Regions from separate parts of the Kitasatospora sp. NPDC004615 genome, predicted to be linked through region 2. Evidence: riboswitches for the same ligand, from Rfam matches in the RefSeq annotation. Region 2 holds a riboswitch; each other region holds the start of a gene.
What was found. A riboswitch is a leader RNA that binds a small molecule or an ion and turns the genes downstream of it on or off. The one in region 2 is predicted to bind cyclic di-AMP.

Region 1: another riboswitch for cyclic di-AMP. It lies ahead of ACFYS8_RS32495 (transglycosylase family protein); the one in region 2 lies ahead of ACFYS8_RS26210 (transglycosylase family protein).
Region 3: another riboswitch for cyclic di-AMP. It lies ahead of ACFYS8_RS21355 (peptidoglycan DD-metalloendopeptidase family protein); the one in region 2 lies ahead of ACFYS8_RS26210 (transglycosylase family protein).

What each region holds. Positions count from the first base shown of each region.
Region 1 is NZ_JBIALQ010000012.1:136,854-140,117, forward strand. It holds gene ACFYS8_RS32490 (MFS transporter) at 1-631, opposite strand, end outside; cyclic di-AMP (ydaO/yuaA leader) riboswitch at 1,030-1,196, shown strand; gene ACFYS8_RS32495 (transglycosylase family protein) at 1,200-2,363, shown strand; gene ACFYS8_RS32500 (CapA family protein) at 2,386-3,264, opposite strand, start outside.
Region 2 is NZ_JBIALQ010000008.1:12,603-15,866, forward strand. It holds gene ACFYS8_RS26200 (hypothetical protein) at 1-1,018, opposite strand, end outside; gene ACFYS8_RS26205 (hypothetical protein) at 1,255-1,410, opposite strand; cyclic di-AMP (ydaO/yuaA leader) riboswitch at 1,516-1,692, shown strand; gene ACFYS8_RS26210 (transglycosylase family protein) at 1,698-2,909, shown strand; gene ACFYS8_RS26215 (hypothetical protein) at 3,123-3,264, shown strand, end outside.
Region 3 is NZ_JBIALQ010000006.1:46,175-49,438, forward strand. It holds gene ACFYS8_RS21345 (PP2C family protein-serine/threonine phosphatase) at 1-538, shown strand, start outside; gene ACFYS8_RS21350 (hypothetical protein) at 926-1,120, shown strand; cyclic di-AMP (ydaO/yuaA leader) riboswitch at 1,491-1,645, shown strand; gene ACFYS8_RS21355 (peptidoglycan DD-metalloendopeptidase family protein) at 1,651-2,631, shown strand; tRNA gene ACFYS8_RS21360 (tRNA-Gly) at 2,788-2,861, opposite strand; tRNA gene ACFYS8_RS21365 (tRNA-Pro) at 3,011-3,084, shown strand.

The sequences.
Region 1 (3,264 bases), on a different contig from region 2:
CCAGGAACCCGAGTCGCTCGGCCTGCTCCGCACTGGCCCGCCCGCCCACCGCACCGAGTCTCACCAGCACGGCGGCGCTGGCCGCGAAGCTCGCGGCATCCACCATCAGGGCACCGCCGGGCCCGGCAAGGGCCACCAGCGCGCCGGCCAGCACCGGGCCGATCACCAACCCCACCGAGTGGACGAGCCCGCGCAAGGCATTGGCCTCGCTCAGCCGTTCACCGGACACCAGCAGCGGGATCAGCCCGGTGGAGGCGGGCAGGAAGAACGCGTCCGCCACCCCGAACACCACCATCAGCAGTGCCAGCACCCCGACCCGGGCCGTCCCGGTGAGCAGCAACACCGCGACGGCCGCCTGGACCACGCACCGCACCAGATCGGAGGCCAGCATGATCCGCTGTCTTGGCATCCGGTCCGCCCACACGCCGCCGATCAGCATGAACACCAGCGTCGGCAGCAGGCCCGCCGAAGCCACCAGGCCGACATCGGCGGCCGACCCGCCGATCGACAGCACGGCGAACGGCAGCGCGACGAACGACACCCTGTCGCCCAGGACGGACAGCGACTGGCCGACGAACAGACGGGCGAACTGGCGCTCCACCCGGAGTACTTCGGGAATCAGCACAGCCACGGGCACCTCCACAGCGGGTCGGGGAACAGCGATCACCGCGATGGTAGGAAGCTCCCGAAGCAGCTGTCGCGCGATTTATCCGCAACGCCTGCAATGCCCAGATCTCGCTCAACTCGCTTTAATGTCACGGTATTTGATGACCACTCGGCTTCCAAGCGCCCAAGCGGGACCGTCCGCCTTCCCTCCCCACGCTCCCCCAATCCCACCGATCGGCCAGACTTTCGCACCCGACCATCGGACCGCCGGATCACCCGACCGCCCGACCGCCCGGGCGGCGCAACTCGGCCGTAATACGGTCGCGATGAGCTTGTGATTGCTCCGTTCGAGTGATTAGGCTCGGTCCGGCCCGCACCGTCGGGCCCCGCACGCGGCAACGCCGAACCCTGTCCGCCGCGTTGCCGGGTCGACCACCACAACCCTTGGACAGGGACGGGGGAACCAGGTACGTCGCCGCCCCCACGGCTAGGGGTGAAGCCGCCGCACCGGCTCCCGCCGGCACACGGCGGCCGGGCCTCCCTCCGGTCCGAACCCGACAGCTCACCTCGCAGGCGTGCGGAGAGGATCTGGCATGCTCTTCACGGGTTCCGGGCGCCACCGTCGGCAGAGCCAGGCGGAGAAAGCCGCCGAGCGGGCGATCGCCGCAGCCGGCGTCGCCGGCGTCGGCCTCGCCCTGCCGCTGCTCGCCGTGACGGGTGCGCAGGCCGCGCCCAGCACGGTCTGGGACCGGGTCGCCGACTGCGAGAGCGGCGGCAACTGGAGTTCCGACTCGGGCAACGGCCTTTACGGCGGCCTCCAGATCACCGCCCAGCGCTGGATCGACTACGGCGGTACCCGGTACGCCGAGCTGCCCAGCGGAGCCACCCGCAGCCAGCAGATCGCGGTCGCCGAACGGATCCTGGCCACCGAAGGCCCGCAGCCGTGGGTGTCCTGCGCCGACACGGCGGGCCTGCGCACGGTCAGCGCCGCCGGCGTGGTGGACAACAACGACTCGGCGGACGAATCGGGTGCGCTGCGCGGCGCCCGCGGCATCGCCGCCGTCAACACCGCCTCGGACGGCACCGTCGCCCCGCAGAACGCCACTCCGGTGTTCTCCGGCCTGCCCGGCTACGACCCCGTGTACCACGTGTACTGGTACGAGAAGAACGGCGGTTGGTTCTGGACCAGCCACCAGAGCCTGTACGAGCGCTACATACAGCTGACGCACCCCCAGCCGCCTGCGGCCACGCCGTCCCCGGCACCCACCCCGGAGAGCCCGGCCACCCCGACCGCTCCGACTACGCCGACTGCGCCGTCGACCGACCCGAGCACCAACCCGAGCCCGAACCCGACCACACCGTCCGACAACCAGAACGGCAACGGAAACGGGAACGGCGCCGAGAACGGCAACGGCACAGGCCACGGCAACGACCAGGGCCAGGGTCAGGGTCAGGGTCAGGGTCAGGACGGCCACGGCAACGGCGGCACCCAGCAGCCCACCACCCCCGACCCGGCCACCACCACGCCGCCCCCGAGCGCCTCCACGCCCGGCAGCGCACCCGCGCCCGCCGAATCCCCGTCCGCTGCGACCCCGTCCCCGCAGCCGTACACCGTCGGCCCGGGCGACACGCTGGCGAAGATCGCCCGCAGCCACGAGCTGAACGGCGGCTGGAGCGGTCTCTACCAGAGCAACCAGCAGGTGGTGGGCGAGAACCCGGACCTGATCCACCCGGGCCAGGTACTGAACCTGGGCTGACGGCCGCCCGGTCGAGCCGCCGTCACTTCGGGACGGCGGCCAGTCCGGTGCAGCCGCGCAGGCCGTCGCGGCGCTGCTGGGCGGCCTTCGCCGCGCTGCCGGTCTGCGGGACGGGCACGCCCCGGCCGTCGATGTGGGCGGGGGTGAACGCTTCTCCGGTGACGCGCCCGTCGGTGCTGATGGTGAGTGTGGTGACGCCGGTCTCGTCGGAGGCGGTGTAGTTCGAGGTGCCGTACCAGAGGAAGTTGCCGAAGCCGTACGCCACGTAGGTGTTTCCGAGCATGCCCGCGCCGAGCATGGTGTGGGCGTGGGTGCCGACCACGGCGGTGGCGCCGGCGGTGGCGAGCTTCTTGGCGAGTGCGGTCTGCGCGGCGGTCGGGCAGGCCACGCCTTCCTCGCCCCAGTGCAGGTAGACCAGCACCACGGGCGCCTGCGCCTTGGCCTCGGTGACGGCGCGCAGCAGGGCCTTCTCGTCGAACGCGGAGGCGATGCCGGCCTTGTGCTCGCCGGCCCGCCACTTCTGGTTGGTGATTTCGTCGACCTGGCTCGCCGCCAGGACGGCGACCTTTGTTCCGCGCACGTCGGCGATGTGGGGCGCGAAGGCTTCGGCCGTGTCCTTGCCGATGCCGATCAGCGGAATCGGGGAGTTGGCTTTGGCGGCGAGGGTGTCGGCGAGGCCGTCGGCGCCGAAGTCGACGGCGTGGTTGTTGGCCTGGGAGAGCACGTCTATCCCGGCGTCCTTGAGCGCGGTGAGCGCCTTGGGGCTGGTGCGGAACGTGTAGGTCTTGGGCTCGGGCTTGCCGCGGCCGGTGATCGCGGTCTCCAGGTTGAGCACCGCCAGGTCGGCGGCGGACAGGGTCTTGGCGATCGGCCCGAGCGCGGTCTCGCTGGCGGGGGCGGT
Region 2 (3,264 bases):
CCACGCCCTCGACCACCGTGCCGCGCGAGGTGTCCAGCAGCATGTGGAAGTGCAACCCGTACCGCCCGAGCACCGGCTCACTCACGGGCTGCCCGTTCCAACTCTCCTTCCCCACCGCCCGCGGCCCGACCCGCCGCAGCACCGCATGCCGCACATCGGCCGGGCGGCTGGACGTCAGGTGGACGTGCGCCCGCCCCTGCTCGGTGCCCTCGACCCGCACGTTGCGCGTCAGGTTGAGCACCTCCGCCCCGAACACCGCCCCACCACCGAGGCTCACCCGCGGGTGCGCGTGCTGCAACGGCGCGGCCAGCGTGACGTTCGGGCCGTCCACCCGCTGAACCGTCACCAGGTCGTACGCATCGGAGAACCCCTCGGCATCGGGCGGCCCGGTCGGCGTGACGGCGAGCTCGTCACCCACCTGCCAACCCTCCGGCGCCACCGCCAGCTTCAGTACGGTGTCCCCCGCCTTCAGCTCGGTTGCGGCCCGCACCCACGCCGTCCGGGGCGCACCGTCCAGCCGCAGGTAACCGCGGCCGGTGACCCACAGGCCGGTGTCGGTGTCGACGACGGTCATGCCGCCGCCCTGGAACCGCCGTTCGTCGATGTCGGGAAACCGCAAGGTATGGGTGTGCGCCGCATCGGGCGCGAGCGCCAGCACCCCGCGGACCTCGACGTTGCCAGCACTCTCCAACGTCACCGACCGGTCCCCGGCGAACACCAGCGACCCACCCGTGTCGATCAGCAGCGACCCGACCTTGGCGTCCCCGTCCAGCACCACCTTGTCGGTGATCCGCACGGCACTCCCCGCCCCGGGCACCTTCCCGCCCCACGCCTCGGCATCCGACCACCGCCGCCCGCCCTCGCCCACCGCCCCCGCCGCCGGCTCCGCCCCGGCCAGCGACTGCCGCAGCACCACTCCTCCACCGACCGCCGCCACCGTCCCGACCGCCAGCCAGGCCAACACCCGCCGCCGCCCCGACAACGGCCGCCGCTGCCGCCCGTTCTCCCACTGCTCCACGATGGCCGCCTCCCGAAACGTGCAGGGACTCCGAATCGTCGGGGGCAGCATAGGTGGCTGTCACAACGGAAATCGGCGACTTCCGAAACGGCTAAGCATTCTGACGTAGCATCATCCATCAGTTCGACAGAAATGGGCGATGGCCGCAATTCCACGACCTGTCAGCAAAGGGTCTTCAGCGCCCGGGACAAGGTGGACAGAACGTCCACAACCTCCCATCCGGTCGATCGCAAACGCTAACCAAAGTGAATATTCGCCCGGCAAGCCACATAACCACCCAAAACGGGCACAAGATCGCCAATTTCCTGACGGAAGCCCAGGTTTGGCCGCGCGCCGTGGAGTTCGCTCGAAATTCCTTGATCGAATTTTCCGGACCCGGTGACGACCGTCACAGGAATTTGCTAATCGTCCTTAATTCCGCTTAATGTCCTGCCCACGTTCGTGGACACACGGACCCAGCTCGCCCGGAACGCCGAATCCTGCCGCCGGGTGGGCCGGCTCATGCAATGACGCACCGCGGCAGGGGCGGGGGAACCAGGTAAGTCGCCCTGGGACGGTCCTGACGGACCGGTCCGGGGCTTGGGGTGAAGCCGTGCGCGCCGAAAGGTGTGCGCGGCCGGGCAACTCCAGCCCGAATCCGACAGCTCACCTCGCAGGCGTGGGAGAGGAACGCTTCTTCATGCTGCCCATCAGCGCCAAGCGCGCCCGCCGTCTGATTGCCACCACTGGTGTTGTGGGCATCGGCCTCACGGTCCCCGGCCTGGCCGCGGGTACCGCCTCCGCCGCTTCGGTGGCCACCTGGGACAAGGTCGCGCAGTGCGAGTCCAGTGGCAACTGGTCGATCAACACCGGTAACGGTTTCTACGGCGGCCTGCAGTTCACCGCCTCCACCTGGGCCGCCTTCGGCGGTACCGCGTTCGCCCCGCGCGCCGACCTGGCCACCAAGGACCAGCAGATCGCCGTCGCCGAGAAGGTGCTGGCCTCCCAGGGCCCCGGCGCCTGGCCGGTGTGCTCGGTCCAGGCCGGTCTGACCAAGGGCGGCGCCGCCCCGCAGGTCGACACCTCCACGGGCTCCACCGCCGCCAAGCCGCAGGCCCAGGCCCCGGCCCAGCCGCAGGCGCCGAAGCAGGCCCAGCAGCCGGCCCCGCAGCAGCGCCAGGGCCAGGCCCAGAGCCGCCCGCAGGCTCAGCCGCAGGCCGACACCCAGGCCTCCGGCAGCTACACCGTCGTGGCGGGCGACTGGCTGTCCGCCATCGCCCAGCGTCAGAACGTCGAGGGCGGCTGGGAGAAGCTGTACGAGCTGAACCGCTCCGTCCTCACCGAGGGCCCGGACATGATCTACCCCGGTCAGAAGCTGGCGCTCGGCAACGTCGCGGTCGCCCAGGCCCCGGCCAAGCAGTCGGCGCCGGCCAAGCAGTCCGCCCCGGCCAAGCCGAGCACCCCCGCGCCGGCCCAGCCGAGCACCCCCGCCAAGCCCGCCGCCACCACCACGACCGCCACCACGACCGCCACCGCCGCCGTCAAGGCGACCGGCTCCAAGGCCGCGGCGATCGACTTCGCGCTGTCGAAGGTCGGCCAGCCGTACATCTACGGCGGCACCGGCAACGGCGGCTGGGACTGCTCGGGCCTGACCCAGGCCGCGTTCCGCCAGGCCGGCATCAGCCTGCCGCGCGTGGCCGCGGACCAGGCCGACTACTCGACCCGGGTCTCGCTGAACAGCCTGCAGCCGGGCGACCTGCTGTTCTGGTCGAACAACGGCTCCAACTCGGGCGTCTACCACGTGGCGATCTACATCGGCGACGGCAAGTACGTCGAGGCCGCCAACCCGAAGTCCGGTGTGAAGACCGAGACCATCGCCAACTGGGCGCCGGACTTCGCCGGTCGGGTCTGAACCGCCTGACACCACACGCACCGCGCACACCACGCGCACGCGCATGAGGTGACCGCACCGCGGACACCGCTGCCCTCGGGGACCCTGGTCGGCTCCGGGGGCAGCGGCCTATCCTCGGCCGAGACCGAAGGCCGAACGCCGAAGGCCGAACGCCAAACGCCGAACGCCGAACGCCGAAGGCCGGAAGCGGTCCCGAGCCCCTGGAGCGATGCGATGGCGAAGGTGACGATCACGCTGGACGCGGACCTCGCGCTGGAGGCAATGATGCGCCTCGGCGTGAGCAGCCCGCAGGACGCGGTGGAGCTGCTGGTGCGCGACTACCTGTCCACCGGCCGTCGCACCCAGGCCCGCACCG
Region 3 (3,264 bases), on a different contig from region 2:
CTCCGGCAAGGGCATGGACGCCGGCAGCCGCGCCCTGCTGCTCTCCGGCGCCTTCGGCGGCCTGCTCGGCTCGCTGCCCGCCCACGACTTCCTGCCCGCCGCCAACGGCTACCTGCTGCGGCAGGACTGGGCGGAGGGCTTCGCCACCGCCGTCCATCTGGTGGTCGACCTGGACACCGGCGAGTACGAACTGCTCTCCGCGGGGCACCTGCCCGGCATGCACCGTCTCGCGGGCGCCGGGTACTGGGAGGTCAAGGAGGCCGAGGGCCCGCTGCTCGGGGTCTACGACGAGGCCAAGTTCGAGGGGGTGCGCGGCACCCTCGGCCCCGGCGACGTCCTGATGCTGTGCACCGACGGCATGGTGGAGATCCCCGGCCGCGACCTCGCCGAGGGCATGGACCGGCTGATGGGCGAGGCCGACCGGCTGGTCGCCACCGCCCCGGGGTCGATCCGGCCCGGCTCCGCGGTCCGGCTGATCGACACCGTCGCCAAGCACGTCAACGACGACCGCGCGGTGCTGCTGGTCTGGCGCCGCTGAACTTCCGTCCGGTGCAGACGCGGTGAGCGCGGAGTGTCCACGGAGTGTCAAACCCGGACGTTGATCTTCGGCCAATTCCGGTTCGCGGCCCGAGCCGGGCGGCGATGCTGGATCTGCCTGCCGGTTTGCCGCGCAGGCCAGCACGGACCACCGCCCGCCGACGGGGTGTCAGAACCCGTCCGCTATCGTCGCGGTCGGCGAAAATCAGTCCTGCCAGGCGGGTTCGGGCACCGAGCGACCGGGCAAGTCCTTTACGCACTCAGCACGAGCGACCACACTGAGTCCGGATGGAGTGGTGGGGACACGGGGGGCAGGGGCCGGTTTCCGCCTGGGAGCCAACGCCGGCTTCCACCGAACCCCCGCCACGAATCGAGGAAGTGAGTCCTGGTGGCCTTCTCCGTCTCCGCGCTTGTCCTGTTCGGCATCATCGTCGCGATCTTCATTCGCAACAAGCAGCTGAAGACCGGGCACGCCATCGTCGCCGCCCTGTTCGGCTTCATGCTGAGCCAGTCGACCATGGCCGGCCCGATCCAGCAGTTCCTCACCTCGGTCTCCAAGGCCATCGCGTCGATCGCGGGCTGACGGCCTGTCGGCTCCCCGGCGGCACGCCACGACGGGCGGGAGACACCCCCGCGCCGTCCATTCGGCCTGCCCACGGTGACCAGGCTCACCCGCGACGTCACGCCAGGTCCGCGCCCGAACGCGCACGGTGGCCGAAGTCGCCCACCGTGCGGGGTTCGTACGCGCACTGTCATGATCGCGTACGCGCACCGCAGCGTGGTGTCGGCACAGCGTGACCTGGTGGATCGTCAGCCCCTTCCCGACCCAGGGAGCGGGGCCGATCGGCGTTTGCCAGCCTCACGGGCCGTGGGATTTGCTTCCTCCGCAGCCCGGCCAGTGACCGGGCGGGCCACCGGACGGAACGCCTAGTCCTGCCGTCGTCCGGTGCCGACCAGATACCACGCCACGGCAGGAGCGGGGGAACCACAGGTAAGTCGCCGGGCCCGGAAACCACCGGGAACGGCTCGGGGTGAAGCCGCAGTCCCTGCGGCCGGGCAACTCTCGCCCGAACCCGACAGCTCACCTCGCAGGCGTCGGAGAGGAACGCCTTCATGTCCGCTCAGGGCAAGCACCGCAAGCCGAGCCTGGCCACCATCGCCCGGATCGCCATCGCCACCGGTGTGGCCGGCGCCGCGATCGGCCTCCCGGTCACCGCCGCCTCCGCGCACACCGCCACCGAGCAGGCCGGCAGCCACCCGTCCACGGTCTCGGTGGACGCCACCCCCGTCGCCGACCAGGCCGCCGCCCCGCACAGCTACCGGGTCGCCTCCGGCGACACCCTGTCCAAGATCGCCGCCGCGCAGCACGTCGACGGTGGCTGGCAGAAGCTGTACCAGGACAACCGCTCCGTGGTCGGTGGCAACCCCGACCTGATCTTCCCGGGCCAGAAGCTGGCCATCAACGGCCAGGCCGCCGCCCCCGCGCAGGCCCCGGCCGCCAAGTCCACCTCCACGGACACCGCCACCGCGCCGAAGGTCGCCGTCAAGAAGGCCGACACCGCGAAGCCGGCCACCACCGGCACCGTCAAGGCCCAGCCCGTGGCCCCGGCCCCGCAGGCGGCGCCCCCGGTCGCCACCACGGCCACCACCGCTTCCCCGGCCGCCGTTCCGGCTGCCGCGAGCAACAGCTCCACCTACGTCGCCCCGGCGCCGGGCAAGGTCACCACCGGTTACAAGGTCGCCGGCTCCAACTGGTCCTCCGGCTACCACACCGGCATCGACTTCCCGGTCGCCACCGGCACCAGCCTCAAGGCCATCGCCAACGGCACCGTGGTCTCCGCCGGCAACGGCGGTGCCTACGGCAACCAGGTCGTCATCAAGCTGGCCGACGGCAAGTACGCCCAGTACGCCCACCTGTCCTCGATCTCCGTCTCGGCCGGCCAGTCCGTGACGGCGGGTCAGCAGATCGGTCTCTCCGGCGCCACCGGCAACGTGACCGGCCCGCACCTGCACTTCGAGATCCGCACCACCCCGGACTACGGCTCCGACATCGACCCCGTCGCCTACCTGGCGGCCCACGGCGTCAACGTCTGATCCACGCCTCACCCCTCGAAGGCCCCGCGCAGTCCGCTGCGCGGGGCCTTCGGGCTTTCCGGCGCCCTTGCGCGGGCGAAGGCCCCCCGGCCACGCGGCGCGGCCGACCAACGGCAACGGCCCCGACTGCGTTGGCAGTCGGGGCCGTTGGCCTTGTGGAGCGGGTGACGAGAATCGAACTCGCGTGACCAGTTTGGAAGACTGGGGCTCTACCATTGAGCTACACCCGCAAAGGCGTACCCGCACCGCGTCGCGGTGGCGAGGACTGGATCAGGGTACCTGGTCGAGCCGGTGGATTGCACACTCCTTCCGCGCTGTCGGCTCGCGAATATCGCCCCGGTCGGAGGCGGCCCGACGTGTACTCTTCTGCTCGGCACCACGGGGTGTGGCGCAGGTTGGTAGCGCGTCCGCTTTGGGAGCGGAAGGCCGTCGGTTCGAATCCGGTCACCCCGACCGTGCGGCAGGGTCTCGTCCGTGGGCGGGGCCCTGTTGTCGTTGTGGGGCGCGGCCGCCCCGGCCCCGCTCCGCCGTGCACCCGGTGCCGGGCGCAGTCACTTTCGTGGTACCGGTAGGATGGACCGCTGGCGGTAGTACGGACAGCATTGCAGCCCCAACCGCCTATCGCCCTGACCG